Regions from separate parts of the Paracerasibacillus soli genome, predicted to be linked through region 2. Evidence: predicted binding sites of a transcription regulator. Region 2 holds the regulator's gene; each other region holds the start of a gene.
The links. Region 2 encodes LexA, which represses DNA repair genes until DNA is damaged. Its sites were predicted from a motif close to CGAACATATGTTCG; they were not measured.

Region 1: a site for LexA is predicted at 1,685-1,698, ahead of ACFFIS_RS00745 (DNA polymerase IV). Genes of this name have one in related genera too.
Region 3: a site for LexA is predicted at 2,916-2,929, ahead of uvrB (excinuclease ABC subunit UvrB). Genes of this name have one in related genera too.

What each region holds. Positions count from the first base shown of each region.
Region 1 is NZ_JBHLWL010000002.1:66,187-72,625, forward strand. Features, by position in the region: gene ACFFIS_RS00735 (acyl-CoA carboxylase subunit beta) at 1-427, shown strand, start outside; gene ACFFIS_RS00740 (tripeptidase T) at 481-1,605, shown strand; gene ACFFIS_RS00745 (DNA polymerase IV) at 1,722-2,984, shown strand; gene ACFFIS_RS00750 (aldehyde dehydrogenase) at 3,440-4,807, opposite strand; gene rnz (ribonuclease Z) at 4,828-5,742, opposite strand; gene namA (NADPH dehydrogenase NamA) at 5,756-6,439, opposite strand, start outside.
Region 2 is NZ_JBHLWL010000008.1:24,392-30,830, forward strand. Features, by position in the region: gene ACFFIS_RS02125 (methionine gamma-lyase family protein) at 1-1,107, shown strand, start outside; gene glnA (type I glutamate--ammonia ligase) at 1,151-2,482, shown strand; gene lexA (transcriptional repressor LexA) at 2,596-3,219, opposite strand; gene ACFFIS_RS02140 (YneB family resolvase-like protein) at 3,490-4,131, shown strand; gene ACFFIS_RS02145 (DUF896 domain-containing protein) at 4,217-4,453, shown strand; gene tkt (transketolase) at 4,587-6,439, shown strand, end outside.
Region 3 is NZ_JBHLWL010000013.1:47,246-53,684, reverse strand. Features, by position in the region: gene uvrA (excinuclease ABC subunit UvrA) at 1-779, opposite strand, end outside; gene uvrB (excinuclease ABC subunit UvrB) at 833-2,815, opposite strand; gene ACFFIS_RS04020 (multicopper oxidase domain-containing protein) at 3,067-4,086, opposite strand; gene ACFFIS_RS04015 (PDZ domain-containing protein) at 4,368-5,546, opposite strand; gene ACFFIS_RS04010 (S41 family peptidase) at 5,786-6,439, opposite strand, start outside.

The sequences.
Region 1 (6,439 bases), on a different contig from region 2:
TGGCATCATAAGACATGGGGCCAAAATATTGTACGCCTACTCAGAAGCTACCGTACCTAAAATAACGGTTATAACGCGTAAAGCATATGGTGGAGCGTATGTGGCTTTAAATAGTAAGGCAATTGGAGCAGATATCGTGTATGCATGGCCAAATGCTGAAATAGCTGTGATGGGACCGGAAGGAGCAGCTAATATCATTTTTGCTAAGGAAATTGCTGATAGTAGTGACCCGGAAAAAACGCGACAGGAGATGATTCATACATATCGAGAAAAGTTTGCAAATCCATATATTGCTGCAGGATTAGGTATGGTTGACGATGTGATTGATCCACGGGAAACTAGGATAAAACTAATCCAGGCATTAGAAATGTTACAAAATAAAACAGAAGTTCGTCCATCAAAAAAGCATGGTAATATACCATTATAATTTTTTGATTTATAATAGAATAGTTAAGACACAAAAGAAAGGATAATGACAACATGATTACCATTAATGAAGAACGTTTGGTACAAGAGTTTTTCGAACTTGTACAAATTGATTCTGAAACAAAACATGAAGCAGAAATTGCCCAAGTATTGAAACAAAAGTTTAAAGAATTAGGGTTAGATGTAATAGAGGATGATGCAAAAGAAAAAACTGGTCATGGTGCAGGTAACCTTATTTGTACACTGAAAGGGAATAAAGAAGGTGCTGACACCATTTATTTTACTTCCCATATGGATACGGTTGTTCCAGGTAAAGGTGTTAAGCCATCTATTAAAGACGGCTATATTGTATCAGACGGTACTACCATTCTCGGTTCAGATGACAAGGCAGGTTTAGCTGCTATAATTGAATCGATTCGTACATTGAAAGAACAAGAGATTCCGCACGGTGACGTACAATTTGTGATTACTGTTGGAGAAGAATCTGGTTTAGTTGGGGCGAAAGTGTTAGATCCTTCTCTCATTAAAGCAAAGTATGGATATGCGATTGATAGTGATGGTCAAGTAGGAAATATCGTTGTAGCAGCCCCAACGCTAGCAAAGCTATTTATGGTGATGCATGGGAAAACTGCACATGCTGGAGTTGCACCAGAAAAGGGGATTTCAGCTATTACATTAGCGGCAAAAGCAATTGCAAAAATGCCATTAGGTCGAATTGATGAGGAAACTACTGCAAATATCGGCCGATTTGAAGGTGGTCAGCAAACGAATATTGTTTGTGATTATGTTGAAATTCAAGCAGAGGCAAGATCGCTTGTACCTGAGAAAATGGAACAACAAGTAGCAAAAATGAAACAAGCTTTTGAGGAAACTGCAAAAGAGTATGGTGGTTCTGCAAATGTAGAAATTAAAGTGGCTTATCCTGGATTTAAACAGCAAGCAGGTGACCAAGTTGTAGAAATAGCAAGAAAAGCTGCTGAAAAAATTGGACGTACTAGTGAACTCCTGCAAAGTGGTGGAGGAAGTGATGCCAATGTTATTGCAGGATTTGGTATCCCTACAGTTAATTTAGCAGTTGGCTATGAAGAAATTCATACAACAAATGAGCGTATTCCAGTTTCGGAACTAATAAAAATTACGGAATTTGTTACTGCTATTATTCAAGAAGTAGCACAATAATTTTATTCCAATGAAAAAAGAGCCACTAAGGAAGATGATAACTTTTTTAGGAGGGCTCTTTTTTATGGTATAATAGATATGAACAAACGTTCGTTTTGGATAGAAGGTGTATAATAATGTTACAACTCAAGCCGACGAAAGCCCGGGTAATATTTCATATTGATATGAACTGTTTTTATGCATCGGTTGAAATGGCTTATAATCCTAAGTTAAAGGGACTGCCATTAGCCATTGCAGGAAATCCTGAAGAACGAAAAGGAATTATTGTGACGAGTAGTTATGAAGCAAGAGCGCAAGGTGTAAAGACAACAATGCCTATTTGGCAAGCTAGAAAGCTTTGCCCGAATTTAAAAATATTAAAACCTAATTTTCCCCGCTATCAGGCTGCCTCAACAGAAATCTTTAAATTCTTAGCTAGTATTACACCTTACGTAGAACCAGTTTCAATTGATGAAGGCTATATAGATGTGACAGATATAGACTACGAAGGTGGTCCAGTTCAACTTGCTCATGACATTCAGAAAACAATTAAAGATACATTGGACTTACCATGCAGTATTGGCATAGCGCCTAATAAATTTTTAGCGAAGATGGCTTCAGATATGAAAAAGCCATTAGGTGTTACGATACTTAGAAAACGAGATATTCATCAGAAACTTTGGGTTTTACCGATAGAAGAAATGTACGGTGTCGGAAATAAAACTGCGGAAAAGCTTCGTAAACTTGGTGTGGAAACAATAAAGGATCTAGCTGAAAAAGATGTATATGTACTGAAACAATTACTCGGTATAAACGGGGTACGATTAAAGAATCGAGCGAATGGCATTGATGTACGTCCTGTTGACCCGGATGCTGTTCATGATTTCAAAAGTATTGGTAGCTCGCAAACATTGCCAGAAGATACAACAGATGAGCTGGAATTATTTCAATTAATGAACGAGTTAGCGCGTAATATTGAACGCAGGATGAAGCGAAAAGAAGCGGTTGCGAGAACGGTTCAATTGATGATTCGTTATCATGACCGAAAAACCGTAACTCGTAGTAAAGCTTTGCCTATGTATATTGACGATAAAGAAGCGTTAGTTCGAGTTGCAAAGGAGCTTTTTCAGTTAAATTGGACAGGCGATCCTATTCGTTTACTCGGCATAACTGCCCAGGATTTAGCCGAGAAACATCAAGTAGCCCAACAGTTAGATCTTTTCACGTATGAAAAAAACGTAGAAAAGGATAAACTAAATTCTGTTATCGATGAGCTCACAACAAAATATGGTAAAAATCCGTTTATAGAACTAAAGCAAAAGGAGAAAACTGACAATACAATCTATCCCCGGACCAGTTTCCAAAAGGATTTTCTTCAAGAGTTTTTAAAAGAAAAATAACGGTATCTTATCCATATATGACATGACTTTTTAAATGCCATTTTAAAAATACCCTATAGGAAGTGGTTTTAGGTTGTACAATAAATGACGTTGGTGGTCAAATCTCGCCAGCGTCGTTTTCTTGTTTACACGAATTAATTTAATAGGCCAAAAGTAGTCGTTTGAGGATGAATATTAAATGGTGCGTACATATCGTTGTCCTACATGAAAATTGACACGCTTTCCGTGGGCACGGCTTCAGCCTCCTCGGAAGCAAAACCCGCTTCCTGTGAGGTCTTCAGACTCGTGCTGTTCATTCCCACAGGAGTCGGTCACTTTTCATTCCGGACAACTAGTATTGTGGGATGATGTTTATGAAAATGATTTATAAAATCATACGCTAGGGTAGTATCACTTCCCTAGCGTGTGATGACCAAATACATTTTTTGAACTGACTAATTAAAATGGTAAAATTATTATTTCATGATTCGTTTAACAATCTGATGTTTTAATTTGCTACCTGGATAGCGAAAAGGCAAATCAAATTTAGTTGTTTGATTTAACACACTTTTACGATGTGAAAAAGTATCGAAACTATACCTTCCATGGTATGCACCTAACCCACTAGCTCCAACTCCACCAAAGGGGAGGTTGGGATTTGCGAGATGATATAAAACATCGTTTATACATCCACCGCCAAATGAAATGTGCTCCATTATTTTATTTTGGTTTCGTTTATTTTCACCAAAATAATAAAGTGCTAAAGGTTTTTCTTCTCGCTTTAATTCAAGCAGCACTTTATTCAACTGTGTAAAAGTAATTATTGGTAAAATAGGGCCAAAAATTTCCTCTTGCATCACCGCATGTTCCCGTGTCACGTTATCTATGATTGTAGGTTCTATCTTTTGTTCAATTTCATCAATCTGTCCGCCACAAATAATTTCTCCATCATGTAGAAATTGTTCTAAACGCTTTAAATGGCTATTCGTAATGATTTTTACATACTCTTTGTTTTGAAGTGGGTACCTGCCATAAAACTGACGTATATATTTCATCATTTTCTGAACTAATTTCTTTTTAACACGATGATGGACATATATATAATCTGGGGCAACACAAGTTTGACCAGCATTTGTAAATTTACCCCAAACAATTCTTTTGGCGGCAAAGTCAATATTTGCATCGCAATCGATGATTACGGGACTTTTGCCACCAAGTTCTAATGTAATTGGTGTTACATGTTTACTTGCTGCTTCCATAACAATTTTACCGACGTTTGTACTCCCGGTAAAAAAGATATAGTCGAATTTCTGCTGTAATAATTTTTCACTTATCTGTTTATCCCCTTGTATGACGGTGAAATAATAAGGTGAGAAGTTTTCTTGAATCAAATCGTGTAAAAGTTTTGAAACATGCGAACTAAATTCTGATGGCTTTAAAATAATTGTATTACCAGCTGCAATAGCACCAATTGCAGGGGATAATGATAATTGCAATGGGTAATTCCATGGTGAAATAATCAAAGTTACCCCATAAGGCTCACGTAGAATATAACTTTGCGATCCTTTATGCGTGAGAGGGGAGTCAACTTTTTCTGGTTTCATCCATGTTTTTAAATGTTTTATAGCAAAATCAATTTCTGTGTATAAAAAGCCCAGTTCGGTCGTTAGAGATTCATGGCGTGATTTATGTAAGTCTTTTTCTAAAGCTTCGTATATCTGTATCTCACTTTTTTGCAACATTTTTTTTAGCAATTTTAATTGATTCATGCGAAATCCGTAATCTGCAGTCTGTCTTGTTAAATAATAGCTACGTTGTTTCTCAACTATCGTTTCAATCGTCATTCTTCTTCCTCCGTATTCTATTACAATGTAAATTCTGTAAAATCTTCCGCAATATATGTGTTTGGAAAAATGATACGTGCTTCTTCTAAAAGAGCTGGAATTTCATGATGTTGAAAACGAGAAGAAATATGCGTTAAAATGAGCTTTTGGACATGACCTTCTTTTGCTAATAAAGCTGCCTCCGTATTAGTAGAATGAAAATATTTATTCGCTAAATGGGCTTGATTGGCAGAAAAAGTAGCTTCATGTACTAAAACATCAACATGCTGAATAAATGTCACATTATTTTCAGTAGAACGAGTATCGCCAAGGATGGCAATTTGTTTACCAACTTTATCTGGACCAATGACATCTTCACGATGAATCACTTTTCCATTAGGTAAAGTGGTTACTTCGTTTTCTTTAATTTGCTTATAGAGAGGACCAGGCTGTACACCTAATGCTTTTAATTTGTCTACTTGTATACTACCTGGTTTATTTTTCTCTATAATACGATATCCGAAACTTAAAACGCCATGCTCAAGTTTTTTACAAATTACTTGAAAGGTATCATTATCTATAATCGTACCTTCTTCAATTTCAAAGATGTGTAGATCATATGCCAAATGGCTGCAGCTCAGTGATAAGCTTGTTTCAATGTATTTCTTTATTCCTGGTGGTCCATACACTGAAAGCGGAGTTGATCCACCTTGAAATGATCGACTACTCAAGAATCCTGGCAAACCAAAGATATGATCGCCATGTAGATGTGTAATAAAAATACGATTTATTTTTCCAGGTCTTATTGATGTATGCAAAATTTGATGTTGTGTTGCTTCTCCACAGTCAAATAGCCATATACTATTTTCTTCTTCTAATAATGTCAATGCGATTGCAGAGACATTACGTTCTTTGGACGGGGTACCAGCACCCGTACCTAAAAAGGTTAATTTCATATAATACCACCTATCATATATTCCATCCTCTTTTATATTGTGTAGGAGGCTGTAATGTAGTTTTTAATTCATTTGCCGCTTCTCTTGCCCAATAGGGATTTCGTAAAAGTGTACGTCCGACGAATATTAAATCTGCTCTGTCGTTTTGCAGTATTTCCTCCGCTTGTACACCAGACGTAATGAGACCAACTGCTCCAGTTGCAATATTGGCTTCATGTTTAAGTTTTTCACTGTATGGTACTTGATAACCCGGATAAGCGGGAACAGATACTGGGATAATACCACCAGAACTACAATCGATTAGATGAATACCTAGTGCTTTTAATAGTTTTGCAATGATAATAAAATCATTAATTGAATTCCCATTTGTGTCGTATTCATTGACAGATAAGCGTACAAATATCGGACCATCCCAATCTGTTTGAATAGCCTGAATGACCTCTTCTAATAGCCTCATTCTATTATGTAGTGTTCCACCATATTCATCCATACGCTTATTTGTAAGCGGTGATAGAAATTGATTCAGTAAATACCCATGTGCAGCATGAATTTCAATGATATGAAATCCAGCTTTTTTTGCTCGAACTGCCGCTTGCTGAAATGCTACAATTGTATCTTTAATATCTTCTCTTGTCATTGCAACAGGTGTCGCGGAATGTTCATGAAAAGGAATATTAGTTGGCGCATATATCTCAGT
Region 2 (6,439 bases):
ACTGGCTATGGATATGACGATTTGGGCCGTGAAGTATTAGAAAAGGTATATGCAAGTGTATTTGGTGGTGAAGATGCACTTGTACGGCCACAACTCGTTTCTGGGACACACGCGATTTCAACGACTTTATTTGGATTACTTCGCCCAGGTGAAGAATTACTTTACATAACCGGAAAACCGTACGATACATTGGATGGCGTAGTTGGTAAACTCGATGGTGATATTTACACAGGATCATTAAAAGACTATGGTATTTTTTATAATGAAGTACCGCTTCTTGAGAATGGTTCTGTTGATTTCGCTGCAGTAGAAAAGGCAATTACAGAAAAGACAAAAGTTATTGGTATTCAACGATCAAGGGGCTATGACCAACGACCATCATTTACAATCGATGAAATTGAAAAGATGATTGCATTTATTAAAAATATAAATAAAGATTTAATCGTATTTGTAGATAATTGTTATGGTGAATTTGTTGAAGAGAAGGAACCATTACATGTTGGTGCTGATATAATGGCGGGCTCATTAATAAAAAACCCCGGTGGTGGTATAGTCCGTGCGGGAGGATACATCGCTGGAAAAGAATCGCTTATTTTAGCATGTGCGAATCGACTAACAGCCCCTGGGCTCGGAAAAGAAATGGGAGCTAGTTTTAATATGTTACAGGAAATGTTTCAAGGATTCTTCCTTGCACCTTTAATTGTAGGTGAGGCTGTGAAAGGAGCTATTTTTACATCTCGCTTCCTAGAACTACTAGGATTTCAAACCTCGCCACGATTTGAAGAGAAGCGCACTGACTTAATCCAATCCGTAACATTTGACACAGCAGAACAAATGATTGCATTTTGTCAATCTATCCAAGAAAACTCACCTGTTAATGCTTTTGTTCTCCCATATCCGAGTGAAATGCCAGGATATGAAGATGAAGTAATCATGGCTGCAGGTACATTTATCCAGGGTGCAAGCCTCGAGCTATCTGCTGATGGACCTATTCGTAAACCATACACAGCGTATGTTCAAGGGGGTTTAACATATGCTCATGTAAAGATTGCTTTAGTGGAATCGATTAAGAAGTTAGTGGAAAAAGGTTATTTAACGATAAATTAGGGTATATATATGGGAGAGAGGAATAATTTGGGAGGAACAAAAATTGAAATACACGAAGGAAGATATTATTGCTAAAATTAAGCAAGAAAATGTGAGGTTTATTCGTCTGCAATTTACCGATATGCTCGGGACAATTAAAAATGTAGAAATACCACTGAGTCAATTAGACAAAGCTTTAGATAATAAGATGATGTTCGATGGATCTTCAATTGAAGGATTTGTTCGAATTGAGGAATCAGATATGTATCTATATCCTGATATTGATTCATTCGTCGTATTTCCATGGACATCTGAAAAAGGTAAAGTTGCTCGGTTCATTTGTGACATTTATAATCCTGATGGTACACCTTTTGCTGGGTGTCCACGGTATAATTTAAAGAGAAACATAAAGGAAATGGAGAAATTAGGCTTTACGGCATTCAATATTGGTACGGAACCTGAGTTTTTCTTATTTAAGTTAGATGAACGCGGTGAACCATCATTAGAATTAAATGATCATGGTGGTTATTTCGATTTAGCTCCTACTGATTTAGGGGAAAATTGCAGAAGAGATATTGTATTAGAGTTAGAGGAAATGGGATTTGAAATTGAAGCATCACATCATGAGGGTGCACCCGGGCAGCATGAAATTGATTTTAAATATTCGGATGCTATTCGTCATTGTGATGATATTCAAACCTTTAAATTAGTCGTGAAAACAGTAGCCCGAAAACATCGTTTACATGCTACTTTTATGCCGAAACCGTTATTCGGTGTTTATGGTTCCGGTATGCACGTAAATATGTCTCTATTTAAAGAGGGAGTCAATGCTTTTTTCGATGAAGCGAAAGAGATGCAACTAAGTGATACGGCATACCACTTTATTGCAGGACTAATTAAACATGCACAAAACTATACAGCAATTACTAATCCTACTGTAAACTCTTATAAACGGTTAGTTCCTGGCTATGAAGCACCATGTCATGTTGCGTGGTCGGCACAAAATAGAAGCCCATTAGTCCGTGTTCCTTTTTCCCGTGGTTTAAGTACCCGTGTAGAACTTCGTAGTGTGGATCCAACGGCAAACCCATATCTGGCAATTGCAGTTTTATTACGTGCAGGCTTAGACGGTTTGCAACATAAGTTAACTCCGCCTGATGCTGTAAATCGTAATATATATGAGATGACTGCGGAGGAAAGACAAGCGAATGGCATTCATACATTACCCGAAACACTAGCCGATGCACTACAACAATTAGCTGGTGATAAAGTAATGATGGAAGCGATGGGATCACATTTATACGAACATTTTTTAGAAGCGAAGAAAATTGAATGGGATATGTTTAGAAAAACCGTACATCCGTGGGAACGAGAACAGTATTTAACGCAGTACTAGAAAGTAATAAGTAAAGTTTTAAACCCCTATTGAACGCTATAATGTTCAATAGGGGTTTTTTTATTGCATGATTATGAGAGATTCATAGTTTAACAGTTGTTATGTATATAATCTTAATGAATATGACGATAAAGACCAATTACCTTCCCTAGTATCGTAACATTTTGATAAATAAGTGGTTCCATCATTGCATTTTCTGGTTGGAGGCGGATATGATCAGTTTCTTTAAAGAAACGTTTTACTGTAGCTTCATTATCTTCTGTCATGGCAACTACAATCTCCCCATTTTGAGCTGTATTTTGCTGCTTTACAATGACTCTATCGCCATTTAAAATACCGGCTTCAATCATACTATCTCCATCAATAATCAAGCCAAAAAGTTGATCATCAGGACTTGTAGAAGATTTAGGTACTGGAATAAATTCTTCAATATTTTCAATCGCAGTGATTGGGAGACCAGCGGTAACTTTACCAATCAGTGGTGCATATGTAGCTTCATCACGGGGTATATTATTTTCCTCGGATTGAATAAGAATTTCTATGGCTCTAGGTTTTGTCGGGTCCCTACGAATATAACCTTTTTTTTCTAATCTTGATAAATGTCCGTGAACAGTAGAACTAGAAGCAAGACCCACAGCCTCAGCAATTTCTCTTACAGATGGAGGATATCCTTTTTTATCTACTTCGTCTTTTATAAAGTCAAGAATCGCTTTTTGTCTAGTAGATATCTTTGTCATGAAAGACACACCCTTTACATATTAATAGCTAATGTAAGTATAACATAAGGTTTTTGGACAAGCAAACATTCGTTCTAAAGTACCATTGACAAGACCGTATGTTCTGGTATACTAAAAATAAGAACAAAGGTTCCGTTTTTTGAAAAGGAGTGAAGATTGATGTTTGGTAAACTGACAAAAGTTGATTTATTTTATATCATTACCTTTATACTTGCATTATTATTTTTATATGTTTCCTTAATTAATTCATAATCAAATAGGAGTTTAAAAATGAAAGCTATTTTATATTGTAGGGTTAGTACAAATAAAGAAACACAAGAAACATCTCTAAAGAGACAAAAAGAGGAATTGTGCAAGCTTGCTGAAGCTTATAATATGACCGTTGTGGAAATAATTGAAGAAAAGGCAAGTGGTTACGAGATTGAGAGAGAAGGTATTTTTAAATTACTTGAACTTTTTGCAGCAGAGAAAGCAACTGTTCTACTCATCCAAGATGAAACGAGATTAGGAAGAGGGAATACTAAAATTGCTTTATTCCATCAACTTCATAAGTTAAAGGTTAAAATCTTTACAGTACGAAACTATGGAGAACTTGAAATATCAGAGTCGGATTCTATGGTTTTGCAAATTGTAAGTATTGTCGAAGAGTTTCAAAGAAAAATACATAACGCAAAAATAAAGCGTGGCATGAAACGAGCGGTAGAACAGGGATATAATCCTAGAAAAAACTTGAAAAATATTGATCAAGCACCAGGGAGAAAAAGAGTTGCCTTCCCTATTGAAGAGGTCGAACGCTTAAGAAATCAACATCTAACATTCGATGAAATAACAAAAACATTAAATGGATTGGGATATGATGTTTCGAAAGCAACGGTTCATCGTCGATATCAAGAGCATGTAAAACAGACATGATATATATATAAGATTGTGATAAAATATCAAAGACTAGAGATAGTCTTTTTTTTATGGATAGACTATTTACTTAGGAGGCAGACAGATGCTATCAAAGAAGAAACTGCAGAGAATTAATGAACTCGCAAATAAACAAAAAAGGCAAGTTTTAACACAAGAAGAAAAAGAGGAACAACAAAAATTACGACAAGAATATTTAGCGAACGTACGAAGGTCTTTTACAAACGAATTAAAATCTATGACGGTCATTGACCCAAAAGGCCAAGATGTGACACCAAAGAAAGTAAAAGAATTGCAAAAGCGTATGAAAGATCAATCATAAACTATTTGTTTGGCAAGGTATTGTCAAAAAAACGACAAATATCGCAAGCTTTATCTATATAGCTTGTTAAGTCACATATTTCATTATAAGATGTAGAAGGAAGTTATTTAGTTGAAGAAGAAAGGGGATTACTATGTCGAAACCAATTGAACAACTATCTGTAAATACAATCCGGACATTGTCTATTGATGCAATTGAAAAGGCAAATTCTGGTCATCCAGGTTTACCAATGGGAGCAGCTCCAATGGCCTACGTATTATGGACAGATTTTATGAATCATAATCCAAAAAATTCAAAATGGTTTAACCGCGATCGTTTTGTATTATCGGCGGGTCATGGCTCCATGTTACTGTATAGCTTATTGCATTTATCAGGCTATGAAGTATCTATTGATGATATTAAAAATTTTCGCCAATGGGGTTCTAACACACCAGGACATCCAGAAGTACTTGATACAGATGGTGTTGAAGCAACAACTGGACCTTTAGGACAAGGTATTGCAATGTCCGTTGGTATGGCAATGGCTGAAGCGCATTTAGCTAGTCAATTTAATACAGAAGATTTTTCCGTTATCGACCATTATACATATGCACTTGTAAGTGATGGGGATTTAATGGAAGGTATTTCCCATGAAGCAGCCTCTTTAGCAGGTCACTTAAAACTTGGAAAACTAATTGCTTTATATGATTCAAATGATATTTCTTTAGATGGGGATTTAGATCGATCTTTCTCTGATAAAACAGAAAAACGTTTTGAATCATATGGTTGGCAAGTTTTACGCGTAGAAGATGGCAATAACATCGAAGAAATCCGTGAAGCAATTAAACAGGCAAAACGAAATACAGATCAACCAACACTAATTGAAGTTAAAACAGTAATTGGGTATGGCTCACCGAATAAATCTGCTTCTTCAGATGCACATGGATCACCACTAGGAACAGATGAAGTGAAGTTAACGAAAGAATACTATAAATGGACACATGAAGATTTTTATGTACCAGAAGAAGTTTATGAAGATTTTCAAACTAAAATTATAGATAACGGTATAAAAACAGAATCTGCATGGAATGAACTATTCGCAGCTTATAAAGAAAAGTATCCACAAAAAGCGGATAAGTTAGCATTGGCAATGCAAGGAAAACTACCTGAAGGATGGTATGATAACTTACCGGAATTCACGCCTGGAGAAGATACGATTGCTACTCGTTCTGCTTCTGGAAAAGTGTTAAATGGAATTGCGGAAAATGTACCTTTCTTTATAGGGGGTAGTGCTGATTTAGCAGGTTCTAATAAAACGTTAATTAATGGTGCAGAAGATTTCACAGCAGATCATTATAATGGACGAAATATTTGGTTTGGTGTTCGTGAACACGCAATGGGTGCTGCATTAAACGGAATGGCATTACATGGCGGTCTAAAAGTCTATGGTGGAACATTCTTTGTATTTAGTGACTATGTACGTCCGGCAGTGCGGTTATCTGCCTTAATGAAAACCCCTGTAACATATGTATTTACACACGATTCTATAGCAGTAGGAGAAGACGGTCCAACTCATGAACCAGTTGAACATTTAGCTGCGTTTCGCGCAATGCCTAACTTATCTGTTATTCGTCCTGCTGATGGTAATGAGACCAAAGCAGCTTGGCGCCTAGCAGTAGAGTCAACCAATCAACCAACTGCCCTTGTGTTAACAAGACAAGATCTACCTACTTTACCTGGTACGAAAGAACATGCGTATGAAGGTGTCAAACGTGGGGCATATATTGTGAGTCCTTCTGTTAAAGAAGTACCAGATGCAATTTTATTAGCAACAGGATCGGAAGTGCAATTAGCAGTACGTGCACAGGAACAATTAAAGGAAAAAGATATTGATGTGCGTGTTGTAAGTATGCCTTCATGGGATCGATTTGACGCACAAGATGTTACTTACAAACAATCCGTTTTACCAAAAGAAGTGAAAAAACGGGTAGGAATTGAAATGGCTAC
Region 3 (6,439 bases), on a different contig from region 2:
CTTATTGAAAAACCACAAATTGGACAAGCATGATTTTCACTAAATAACAGTTCTTCTTCATCCATTACATCAACGATTACTTTCCCCTCACCAAGTGCAAGTGCTGTTTCCAAAGAGTCACTTAATCTACTTTCCACACCTGGTTTTACAATAATACGATCCACCACTACTTCAATATCGTGTTTTTTATTCTTTTCTAATTTAATTTCTTCCGTTACTTCACGTAATTCTTTATCCACACGTATCCTGACATATCCTTCTTGCTTTAACTTTTCAAGAACTTTTACATGTTCTCCTTTTCTTCCAGAAACGATTGGGCCTAAAATTTGAAGTCGGGTTCTTTCCGGTAACTCCATTATTCTGTCAACCATTTGTTGAATCGTCTGTGAAGATATTTCAATCCCGTGTTTTGGACATGTTGGATGCCCAATTCTCGCATATAGCAAGCGTAAATAATCATAGATTTCTGTTACGGTACCAACCGTTGAACGAGGATTACGACTTGTTGTTTTCTGGTCAATGGATATAGCTGGGGATAAGCCTTCTATCGTGTCGACATCTGGCTTATCCATTTGTCCAAGAAACTGCCGTGCATAAGCCGACAACGATTCAACATAGCGGCGCTGTCCTTCCGCATAGATTGTATCGAATGCTAATGATGACTTGCCCGAACCTGATAATCCTGTTAAAACGACAAGTTTGTTTTTAGGGATTTCAAGATTGATGTTTTTTAAATTGTTAGCCCTTGCTCCTTGAATTTTAATTGCTTTACTTGGCATCATGAATCAACCTTTCACATCTAAAGAGTTCAAAAATGTATCCATTTCTTCATTTACATTTCTGCTTTCAATTCAAATAGAATATCTCTAAGTTCAGCAGCACGTTCAAAATCAAGTGCTTTTGCAGCTTCACGCATTTCTTTTTCCATTTCATCTATCACTTTCAAGCGTTCTTGTTTTGACATCTTCGTTAAACTCTTCGCTTTTGATTCGTAAGCTGTCTCTTCCTCCGCTGCAATTGTAGCACGAATGACATCTCGTACTTCCTTCTTAATTGTTGTCGGCGTTATATGATGCTTTTCATTATATTCCATTTGAATTTTACGTCGACGATTCGTTTCATCTATCGCAACTTGCATTGATCTCGTAATCTTATCTGCATACATGATGACTTGCCCATTTTCATTACGAGCTGCACGACCAATTGTTTGAATCAAGGAACGTTCTGAACGTAAAAATCCTTCTTTATCCGCATCTAATATCGTGACGAGGGATACTTCCGGTATATCCAAACCTTCCCTTAGTAAGTTAATCCCAATCAGTACATCATATTTGCGAACACGTAAATCACGAATAATTTCAATCCGCTCTAAAGTCTTAATTTCCGAATGCAAATAGGCAACTTTAATGCCAACTTCCTTTAAATAATCTGTTAAGTCTTCTGCCATCTTTTTCGTCAAAGTTGTAACAAGTACGCGTTCATCTCGTTCCGTCCGTTTATTGATTTCTCCAATCAGATTATCAATTTGTCCTTCGATTGGACGAATTTCAATTTTCGGATCTAACAATCCCGTTGGACGAATAATTTGTTCGGTTACATCTGGAGCATGCTCTAACTCATAAGGGCCCGGCGTTGCTGACACATAAATCAATTGATTTGTCTTTTTTTCAAATTCCTCAAACCTTAATGGACGGTTATCTAGTGCAGACGGTAGACGAAAGCCATGGTCGACTAATACTTGTTTTCTCGCTCTATCTCCATTAAACATACCCCTAATCTGTGGCAACGTAACATGTGACTCGTCTAATACGACTAAGAAGTCATCCGGAAAAAAGTCGAGTAATGTATAAGGTGTTGCTCCTGCTTCACGCAATGTAATATGTCGCGAGTAGTTTTCAATGCCTGAACAAAAACCCATTTCCCGCATCATTTCTAAATCATAATTCGTTCTTTGTTCTAATCGCTGTGCTTCCAATAACTTGTTTTGTTCATGTAATTCTTGCAAACGTTCTTCTAGTTCTTTTTCTATACGCTCTATTGCTAATTTCATCTTATCTTCACCGGTAACGAAGTGTGAAGCTGGGAAGATTGCCACATGCTCGCGATCTGCTACAATTTCACCAGTGAGGGCATCCACCTCTCGAATGCGATCAATTTCATCCCCGAAAAATTCAATGCGGATACAATGCTCTTCTTTTGATGCAGGAATAATTTCAACGGAATCTCCACGTACTCGAAATGTACCCCGTTTAAATTCAATATCATTACGTTCATATAAAATATTTACAAGTTCACGTAATAATTCATCTCGATCCTTTTGCATCCCCATTCGCAAAGATAAAACTTGCTTGCGATATTCCTCTGGGGAACCTAACCCAAAAATACAGGAAACACTCGCTACAATTAAAACATCCTGTCTTTCAAATAAAGAAGATGTTGCGGAGTGGCGCAGTTTATCAATTTCGTCATTAATACTTGCATCTTTTTCAATATACGTATCAGATGAAGGCACATAGGCTTCTGGCTGATAATAATCATAATAACTAACGAAGTATTCTACCGCATTATTAGGAAAAAACTCTTTAAATTCACTATATAATTGGCCGGCTAACGTTTTATTGTGGGCCATGACCAAAGTTGGACGATTAATTTCTTTTACGACATTGGAAATTGTAAAGGTCTTTCCTGTCCCAGTTGCCCCAAGTAATGTTTGGTGGCGTTGTCCAGCCAATACCTTTTTTACTATTTCTTCTATTGCCTTAGGTTGATCGCCTTGTGGCGTATAAGACGATACAAGCTCGAATTTATTTTCCAAAGGTAAAATCTCCCTTCGTTTTATATCTTTCCATAGTGTATCATACTTTCATATAATCAAACGTTTCTCCTATATATACTGCTATTAGTATACCAAAAAACGAACAGACATTCGAATAATATACATTATAAAAACAATAATTGCTTACAACTCAAACACCAACATCATACCCTAATATTATAAATTTTGAAAAGGCTCGTTCACAGGGGTACTCCCCCTATGAACGAGCCTTTTAATGGTGCAACACTTTATTATTCTGTAACTTCTAATAGACCTGCTGCGCCTTTTTCTACATGATTGAATTGGTGTGTAACAAATGTATATGTTCCAGCTTCTTTTACAGTAAACTCAACAACTGCACCGCCACTAGCAGGTAACATAATTGTTTGCATTCCTTCAAAGTGATTAACTGGATTTCCGTCTATATATACATCATCAAATAATGTTCCGACAACGTGAAAGCTACTTACTTCATTTGGACCGACGTTGTTAATATAGAAGCGTACTTTATCACCAACTTTTGCAGTCAGTGGTTCATCTTTTAAATCTGTTGTTGTACCATTTGTATTTGGTTGTCCATCATGCAATGCCTTTGTAGAAAATACAACTGCTGTTGGATTACCGTCTGTCATATCTTTTAAGTCATTATATTTGTACCATTCATTTTGAATAATAACATATTCTTGATCCACTTCGTTATCTGTAGGATAGCCATCTTTTGGCTTCACGATAATAACACCATGCATTCCATTTGCAATATGTGTTAATACTGGATTGGTTCCACAATGATACATAAATACGCCTGGATTATCCGCACTATACGTGAATGTACCTTCTTCATTTGGCATTACGTCAATAAAGTTTTTACTTGGTGCTGTGTGTACAGCGTGAAAATCCATGCTATGCGGAATGGCAGGGTCATGGTTATCTAAAGTAAAGTGAATCGTATCTCCTTCATTTACGACAACCAATGGGCCTGGGGCTTCTCCATTGAAGGTCCAAGCTTTATATACATTACCTGGTGCAATTTCAATATCTGTAATTTGTGCTGTCATTTTCACATAAACATCTGTACCTTTACGTTCCATTTCTAATGGTGTCGGTTTTTCATTTATTCCTTCATGCGGTTCAAATACTTGCGTTGATTCAACTTGCTGCTTTTCCTTTGCTTGCACTTGACTTACCTCTTGTTGACCTTGACCACAACCTGCTAATAAAAGCGTAATCGCACTTAAACCTACTAATGTTTTAAGTCCCATTTTTTTCATCATAAACTTTCACCCCTATAATTTTAGATAAGTTCCACTTCGTATAATGGTAGAATGAATGCAGGATGAATGCTGTGGCTTATCTTTAATTACATTATAGGAGATGTTCCTTTCATCACATGTGACTTAAATCACATTAATTAGATGAAATGTGACTAAATAGCGACAGATATAACCACTGTTAAAACGTTGTTAACATTGGATTTTCAATAAAAAATGGTGCTAATTACCAGCATAATTAGCACCATAGTTTGTGAACAGTTACACAACCTCGCATTTGAATTTTAACTCTGTCGGTATGGTTCTTTTGTAAATAACAAACCAAGTTCATGATGTTCCCCTTCGTATAATGCACTTTGAATGAAACGTACTTCTCCTTTATCGTCGATTACATCTAATTTAAAATATGCACCGCCGTCTTGTAATGCTTCATAAAACTCATGTTCATCTTTAATTTTCTTGCCATTCACTTTCATAATTTTCTCACCTACAGACATGTCAAAGCGATCAGCAGGCGTACCCGGAATGATACCTAATATTTGTATACCCGTACCTTTCTGATAGTAAAATGGTGTCTGCTCCTTGTCTTTGACACGTTGGCGATAATGAATCATTTCTTGTCCTATAATCGCGATAATAACGGCAATAAAAGATAGCCATTTCACATATACACTTCCTGCAGCTAGCATGAGGACAATCAGACCAAGTAGAAATATTTGTAAAGATATTCTTTTGGCAACTACTGTCGCGATATTACTCCGCACTTTAAAATCAAATCCTACAAGAAAAGGGACAAGTAACAATCCAAAAGTATTTTCTTCGCCTAAAGGTATATAAGGCCAATAATCAGCAAATGGTGTAATAAAGCCAGTCGGAACTAACACAAAGAGGGGCATAACATGTAATCGCCTTACATGATGTTGTCCAATCCATCCACCTCGATTACTTCTCGCTAACGCAGGGAATGTTTCATTACGTTTTATCTTTCGTAAACTTACAGCTTCGGCTAATAAAAATAAACCTAGTAATAGACTTAAACCAATTACATTTGTTTTACTAAATAACGTTTCCGGAAAGACTTCCTGCTGTTGCATAAAATATGGCAAAAATAAAAGTGCAATATATGTTAATCCTACTGTATAACTTGGGGACAATAATGTGAATTTGCATGTTATACTTAATAGAATCATGACGGCAGATAGAACGAGCATTGTCTCATATGTAAAAATGACCCCTGCTACAGCTAATAAAATGGAAATAATGAGACCACATAAAATAGAAAAAATCCATGTATGTTTCCATTCTGCAAAAACATCATAAATTTTTGTTCCAAAGTTTTTCCGTTCTTGTTTCACACGAAGCATGCCTGCACCTATTACTAAAATGATAGTCCAATAAGTTAGTGGATTTATGAATAGCTTTCCAAATGCCCTAGCGAGTTCAAAAAACCAATCTTCTAGCATAACAATCACCTCATCTCATTCAAATCTTTTCTTCTCTTCAGTATAGCATGATTTACTTAGTAGACTCGTATTTTAACCTATCATTTTTACAGAATTAGCATTTTATATGTCCACAAATTCTTAAATTTGTAAATTACACAATCATAAGTTACACCAGCCACAACTAGATTTCGTTGTATCATAAACACACGATTTTGCAACCTGCAAAAAAGACTGCCCATAAATGGACAGTCTTTCGATTATTTATATAGCTCTTGTAATGCCTTTTCTAGCTGTTGATCATCTTCACCATTACGGATGTGTTCAATAATTTTCGCCTCAACCAAGGAAGCTGTTTGTTCATCAACAATTCCAGTTTGTTTTAGCTTATTATCTTTTTGAAATGCCTTTACAGCCTTTTCTGTTTCTTTATCAAAATAGCCATCTTCTCTACCATCATAATATTTTAATCCGTGTAGCATCATTTGTAAGTTCTGTACTTTATCACCTGTATGATCGTAACTTAATGGCTTCTCTATTTGAAGTGGATTTGTAAAGTAATATTCGGGTTGCTCTTGTTTAATTGTCGGTTCTATTCCTTTTTCATGGATCCAATTTCCTTTTGGTGATAGCCATTTGTAGAAAGTAAGTTTAACTGTACTACCATCCCCAAGCTCAACTGCTTGTTGAACAGTTCCTTTCCCAAAACTATTTGTTCCGACAATATCATACCCTATTTCTTTCATTGCAACAGCTAATATTTCTGATGCTGAAGCACTCCCTTCATTAATGAGTACTTCAATAGGATAATCCTTTTTTTCATCTAACTCTGTAAAATATTTATCTTTTTTTCCATCTCTATCTTCAATCTGTACATATGGAACATCTTTTGGTACGAAGTTTTGTAGTATCTC